3 regions of the Pantoea sp. GABEPS69 genome follow, and region 3 is predicted to be linked to each of the others. Evidence: predicted binding sites of a transcription regulator. Region 3 holds the regulator's gene; each other region holds the start of a gene.
What was found. Region 3 encodes PurR, which represses purine synthesis genes. Its sites were predicted from a motif close to CANGCAAACGTTTGCNTG; they were not measured.

Region 1 (2,267 bases), 1.5 Mb from region 3:
TTTTGATGATGCCGCTTTCGCTGCTGGTGATCTGGCTGGTGGTGCGCAAGATCACCCGCGATCTGCGCGTCGCCTCGCGCGAAATCGCCGCGCAGGAGACGCTGCATCCTCATCTGGTGTCGCCTGAAGGGCTGCCGGACGAGATCCTGCCGCTGGTCGAGGCCTACAACTCGCTGCTCAACAAGCTGCGCGCCGCCTGGTCGTCGCAGCGCCAGTTCCTGGAGGACGCGGCGCACGAGCTGCGCACGCCGGTGACGGCGGTGACGCTGCAGCTGGAGAACCTGCGCCAGCATATTCAGCCGGGCGAAGCGAGCCGCCAGTTCGATCAGCTGGAAGCGGGCGTGACGCGCACGCGCCATCTGGTGACGCAGCTGCTCAATATTTCGCGCCAGGAAGATAAAACCGTGGTCGCTTCGGTAGAAAATATCGAGCTGGAGGATCTGCTGAAAGAGAGCATCGAGCAGCTGATGGTGGTGGCCGACAAGCGCGGCATCGATATCGGCTTTAACGGCTCGACGCACTATCATTTGCAGGCGAGCCGTTCCGAGCTGCGCAGCCTGTTCGATAATCTGATCGGCAACGCCATGCTGCATACGCCGGAAGGCAGCCTGGTGGACGTCTTGCTGCATCGCGTCGGCGATCGCACGGTGGTCGATATCGTCGATAACGGTCCCGGCATGCCGGGAGCCTTTATCGATCGCGCCTTTGATCGCTTTACCCGGTCGCCGACCGTGAAGGCGCAGGGCAGCGGTTTAGGGTTGTCGATCGTGCGCAGCGTGGCGCAAAAACACCATATCCAGGTTTCCCTCTCCAACTGCCTCAATCCGCAGGGCGCCATCTGCGGTCTGCAGGTTCGCGTCACCCTGCCCTGATTTTCACGTTCGTGCGCGATGCCGACAACGTAAACGGTTGCGGCGTTCCGTTCGCCGCCGCTTATTTTCGTGACACACTTCACATTTTCACGTAAATGCAATGCAACACATTTTGACAAACGTGAGCAAAATCTATTTTCTATCGCCCTGTAACGGTCAGGCTACGCAGGTCAAAAACCGGCTGTAAAAAACGGTTACATCTTCGCCGCCCCACTCTGGGATCGATTTCACTCTGACTGCGTCGCTGCGCGGTCAAAAGCATGTGGTTAATGATAATGAAATTTAAAACCTTGATAGCAGGCGCCTTGCTGGCAACCTCCCTGAGCAGCGGCGCGCAGGCCGCCGAAAGCGATCCGCAATATCTCTCCGACTGGTGGCACCAGAGCGTTAACGTGGTGGGCAGCTATCACACTCGCTTCGGACCGCAGTTCAATAACGACGTTTATCTGGAATATGAAGCCTTCGCGAAAAAAGACTGGTTCGATTTTTACGGCTACCTCGATCTGACCAACTTCTTCGGCATGGGCAACAGCAACGCCAACGGCATTTTCGACCATGGTTCGCCGATGTTCATGGAAATCGAGCCGCGTTTCTCTATCGATAAGCTGACCGGCACCAGTCTGGCCTTCGGTCCGTTCAAAGAGTGGTACTTCGCCAACAACTATATCTACGATATGGGCCGCAACAGCGATAACCGTCAGAACACCTGGTATATGGGTCTCGGCACCGACATCGACACGCACAGCGACGTCGGCCTGTCGCTTAACGTCTACGCCAAATATCAGTGGGAGAACTACGGCGCGGCGAACGAGAACAGCTGGGATGGCTATCGCTTCAAGGTGAAATATATGGTGCCGATTACCACGCTGTGGGGCGGCAACCTGAGCTATATCGGCTTTACCAACTTCGACTGGGGTTCCGATCTGCGCGACAAGTCAGACGCATCGCGCACCAGCAACTCTGTCGCCTCCAGTCATATTCTGTCGCTGGGCTACGACCACTGGCATATTTCCGCCGTGGCGCGTTACTTCCATAACGGCGGTCAGTGGGCGGATGGTCAGGAGCTGAACTTTGGTCGTGGACCGTTTGAAGTGAAATCAACCGGCTGGGGTTACTACCTGGTGGCGGGTTATAACTTCTGATAAAGCGGGCTAATAGCACCGATCTTATAAAGCGGTGAGCCTGAGCCGAAGAGCAAAGCGTCCCGCGGCAAGGACAAAAACGCCGGGAGCGTTTTTGAACAACCCAGCGCGTTGGCCCGTTTACGGGCGCACCTCAAGGATGAGGTGCGTATCCGCGCGGGCCGAGCAAGCAAGGATGCCTTGAGCGACTTTGCGATCGGATCAGACTCACTACGTAAGCGCTTTACCTGCCTGAACCTAACTTATTCCTGTG
Region 2 (2,267 bases), 1.5 Mb from region 3:
CGATCTCGCCGCTGACGGGCGCGTAGATATCGGACGCGGCTTTGACCGATTCCGCGACGGCGCATTCGTCGCCGGCTGAGTAGCTGTTGCCGACATCCGGCAGATCGACAAAGACCATGTCGCCTAACAGCTCCTGAGCGTGTTCGGTAATGCCGACGGTAAAGGTGCCGTCCGCTTCCTTACGCACCCACTCATGGCTGTCACGGTATTTCAATTCGTTTGGCACATTGCTCATCGCCCTTTCTCCTGAAAATAGATTACTGAACCGGCTTGCCGCCGCGTACAAAAACAGGTTTGGTTACTTTTACCGGCATTTCGCGCTGGCGGATCTCGACGATAGCGCTTTCGCCAATGCCTGCCGGCACGCGCGCCAGCGCAATGCTGTAGCCGAGCGTCGGCGAGAAGGAGCCGCTGGTGATCACGCCCTGCTGCGGCTGGCCCTGCGCGTCTGTAAAGCGCACCGGCTGCCCGCCGCGCAGCACCCCTTTCTCTGTCATGATCAGGCCAACCAGCTTGTCGGTGCCTCTTTCACGCTGCATCTCCAGCGCTTCGCGCCCGATAAAATCGCGATCGGTCGGCTCCCAGCAGATGGTCCAGCCCATATTGGCCGCCAGCGGCGAAACGCCTTCGTCCATCTCCTGGCCGTAGAGGTTCATGCCCGCTTCCAGACGCAGCGTGTCGCGCGCGCCCAGTCCAGCCGGCTTGACGCCCGCTTCAAGCAGACGCTGCCAGAAATCCGCCGCGGCGGCGGCTGGCAGCGCGATTTCATAGCCCGCTTCGCCGGTGTAGCCGGTGGTGGCGATAAACAGGTCGCCGGACTGCACGCCGAAAAAGGGTTTCATCCCGGCGACCGCGTCGCGCTGCTCCGCGCTGAACAGCGTCTGCGCCTTCTGCTGCGCCTGCGGCCCCTGTACGGCGATAAGCGCCAGGTCGTCACGCTCGGTCAGCGCCACGCCATAGGCCTGAGCATGTTTGCCGATCCACGCCAGATCCTTTTCGCGCGTGGCCGAGTTGACCACCAGACGGAAAAAGTCGTCGGTCATAAAGTAAACAATCAAATCGTCAATGACGCCACCGGAGGCGTTCAGCATGCCGGTGTAGAGCGCTTTGCCGGGCTGCGTCAGGCGAGCAACATCGTTCGCCAGCAGATGCCGCAGAAAATCGCGCGTCTGCGCGCCGTGCAGATCGACGATAGTCATATGCGACACGTCGAACATTCCGGCGTCCTGACGCACGGCATGGTGTTCGTCAATTTGCGAACCGTAGTGCAGCGGCATCATCCAGCCGTGGAAGTCGACCATGCGGGCGCCGCAGGCCTGATGCTGTTCAAACAAAGGGGTTTGCTGAGTCATAACCATCCTGTCGCGAAGCGGGTAAGTTTCGGGCGGGCGTCAGCCTGCTTATCGCCCGGCGCAAACGTTCTCTTTTCCCTGACGTTATCATTGAAAAGACGATTTAACCATAAGCTGTACAGGGTCGAATTGAAGCATGTCTCTTGAGCGGCGCGCAAAGATGACAGCATAATTAACTGCGTTTTTGTGATTTACCACGCAGGAAAGAGGCGTATCGCCGTTATGCGCAGCAAGATAATCAGCGATGGCGCGCAAAATGTTAACAACGCACTCGGCAGATATCGCCATGTAATAAATAAAACTAATGCGAACAAGGGGGTAAAATTAGAATAAATCAAACGAGGCTCGCTAAAGGTGCAGTCCCGCTCGTTTTTGGTGCAGGGCGATCAAAAGGCGTAAAAAAAGCCAGCGCAAGGCTGGCTCAACGAAAGCAATGTGCGGCTTAGCGCAGCCAGGCAGGCATATCGTTTAGCCCCATCGCCTGACGCAGCATCGTGGGTTTAACGCCGGGCAGCGTATCCGCCAGCTTTAGTCCCAGATCGCGCAGCAGCTTTTTCGCCGGATGGCTGCCGGCGAACAGCTCGCGAAAGCCCTGCATGCCCGCCAGCATCAGCGCCGCGCTGTGTTTGCGGCTGCGCTCGTAGCGACGCAGATAGAGATGCTGACCGATATCCTTGCCCTGCTGGTGCAGGCGTCGGATTTCGCCAATCAGCTCTGCGGCGTCCATAAAGCCGAGATTCACGCCCTGCCCCGCCAGCGGATGAATGGTATGCGCGGCGTCGCCCACCAGCGCCAGACGATGCGCCGCGAAATTGCGGGCGTAGCGCGCCATCAGCGGGAAGGTTTTACGCTCGCTCGCCAGTTCGCAGAGACCGAGGCGCATGTCGAACGCCACCGCCAGCTGCTGATTGAACA
Region 3 (2,267 bases):
CTGCGCCGGTGAAGCGCGAGTCGCTGGAAAAAGGCGACCTGGTCTTCTTTCGTATCAACGGCCGCGGCACCGCCGACCACGTCGGGGTTTACCTCGGCAACGGCAAATTCATTCAGTCGCCGCGCACCGGAAAAGATATCCAGATTAGCGGGCTCTCGGATGATTACTGGCAGCGTCACTATATCGGCGCGCGCCGGGTAATGACGCCGAAAACCATTCGCTAAACGCGAAAAAAAACCGGGATAATCCCGGTTTTTTTATCGCTGTCTGTTAGTGCATGACGGCGGTAAAGCTAAAGGCCACAATCATCAGCAGCGCCGCGCCGGTGGTCATTAATGCCAGTTTCAAATCGGTGCTCATTTCCTCTCCTTATCCACACAATTATCAGGGTCTTGTGCGATTTTCCCATAGTTGTCGGTAAAAATCTCGTTTTATCCCGCAAGCCTTGTTAGAATCCCCGGCTTTGTTGCGCAACTGACGCAACGCCCGTACCGTTCGTACGCAACAGCCCCTGTTTTGTCCTGCCCAGTGAGTATTTCACCGACAAAAACTGTAGCGAATTAACAGAAAACTCTCTTAGCGGACGCAAACGTTTAACATTATGCTTATCAGTGGGTTATTGATAAGTTCTGGAGTCTCTTTTTAATGGCAACAATTAAAGATGTCGCGAAGCGCGCGGGTGTTTCCACCACCACCGTTTCCCACGTGATCAATAAAACGCGCTTCGTTGCGGAAGAGACGCGCAACGCCGTCTGGCAGGCGATTCAGGAATTACACTATTCGCCCAGCGCCGTGGCGCGCAGCCTGAAGGTCAACCACACTAAAACGCTGGGGCTGCTTGCCACCTCCAGCGAAGCGCCCTATTTTGCGGAAATCATCGAAGCGGTCGAGCACCACTGCTTCGAGCGGGGCTACACCTTAATTCTTGGCAACGCCCACAACGATCTGCAAAAGCAGCGCGCCTATCTGTCGATGATGGCGCAGAAGCGCGTCGACGGCCTGCTGGTGATGTGCTCCGAGTATCCGGACGATCTGCTGAAGATGCTGGAAGAGAACCGCAATATTCCGATGGTGGTCATGGACTGGGGCGAATCGCGCGGCGATTTTACCGACACCGTGCTCGATAACGCTTTCCAGGGCGGCTATCTGGCGGGACGCTATCTGATTGAACGCGGCCATCGCGATATCGGCGCCATTCCCGGCCAGCTGGAGCGCAACACCGGCGGCGGGCGCCATGCGGGCTTTTTGCAAGCGCTGGAGGAAGCAGGCATCGCGGTGCGTCCCGAATGGATCGTACAGGGCGATTTCGAACCGGAATCGGGCTATCAGGCGATGCAGCAGATCCTGCAGCAGAAGCAGCGCCCGACGGCGATCTTTTGCGGCGGTGATATTATGGCGATGGGCGCGATCTGCGCCGCCGACGAGATGGGACTGCGCGTGCCGCAGGATATTTCGGTGATCGGCTATGACAACGTGCGCAACGCGCGCTACTTCACTCCGGCGCTGACCACCGTGCATCAGCCTAAAGCCCAGCTGGGCGAGAAGGCGCTGGAGATGCTGCTCGATCGCATCACCAGCAAACGCGAAGTGTCGCAGACCATCGAAGTGCATCCCACGCTGATTGAGCGCCGCTCGGTCGGCGACGGCCCGTTCCGCGACTACCGCCGTTAATCCTCGCTTAACCACTCCTGATTGAGCGTTTGCGCATCGCCGAGATAGCTGAGCAACCAGCTAAGCGCCGGCGATGCGCGCGCCTCCGACCAGCTCACGCAGCAGTGACTTTCCGGAAAGGGTGCAGGCAGCGTCAGCTCCGCCAGCTCGCCCTTATCCAGCAGCGGACGCGCCAGATGGCCCGGCATCATCGCCACGCATAAGCCATCCAGCACGCACGCCAGCCCCGCCTGCCAGTCCGGCACCACCAGTCGGCGCTGGTTATCCAGCGTCCAGGTCATGCGGCGCGGCAGCGCGCGCGAGGTATCCTCCAGCACCAGCGACGGCCAGACGCGCAGCGCGTCGTCGTCGAGCTGCGGCTGCTGCGTCAGCGGATGGTGGCGCGCCACGACGCAGCGCCAGTTCAGCGCGCCCATATCGCGAAAGGAAAAGCGCCCGCCGACCGGGATCGCCTGGGTGGCGCCGATCGCCACGTCGACGCGTCCGTCGGCCAGCGCGTCCCATACGCCGTTAAACACCTCATAGCTGATGTGCAGCTCCATATCGGGAAAGTGTCGATAGAAGTCGGTCACCAGCTGACGGCTGCGTGGCAGCTT

Region 1: PVE98_RS17915 (nucleoside-specific channel-forming protein Tsx) is a predicted target of PurR. The motif match lies at 899-916, and genes of this name have one in related genera.
Region 2: gcvT (glycine cleavage system aminomethyltransferase GcvT) is a predicted target of PurR. The motif match lies at 1,410-1,427, and genes of this name have one in related genera.

What each region holds. Positions count from the first base shown of each region.
Region 1 is NZ_CP118618.1:3,671,151-3,673,417, forward strand. It holds gene PVE98_RS17910 (ATP-binding protein) at 1-872, shown strand, start outside; gene PVE98_RS17915 (nucleoside-specific channel-forming protein Tsx) at 1,148-2,014, shown strand; gene yjdN (VOC family metalloprotein YjdN) at 2,257-2,267, opposite strand, start outside.
Region 2 is NZ_CP118618.1:744,639-746,905, reverse strand. It holds gene gcvH (glycine cleavage system protein GcvH) at 1-235, opposite strand, end outside; gene gcvT (glycine cleavage system aminomethyltransferase GcvT) at 258-1,352, opposite strand; gene ubiI (FAD-dependent 2-octaprenylphenol hydroxylase) at 1,795-2,267, opposite strand, start outside.
Region 3 is NZ_CP118618.1:2,208,405-2,210,671, forward strand. It holds gene PVE98_RS10850 (C40 family peptidase) at 1-224, shown strand, start outside; gene PVE98_RS10855 (YnhF family membrane protein) at 271-360, opposite strand; gene purR (HTH-type transcriptional repressor PurR) at 646-1,671, shown strand; gene punR (DNA-binding transcriptional activator PunR) at 1,668-2,267, opposite strand, start outside.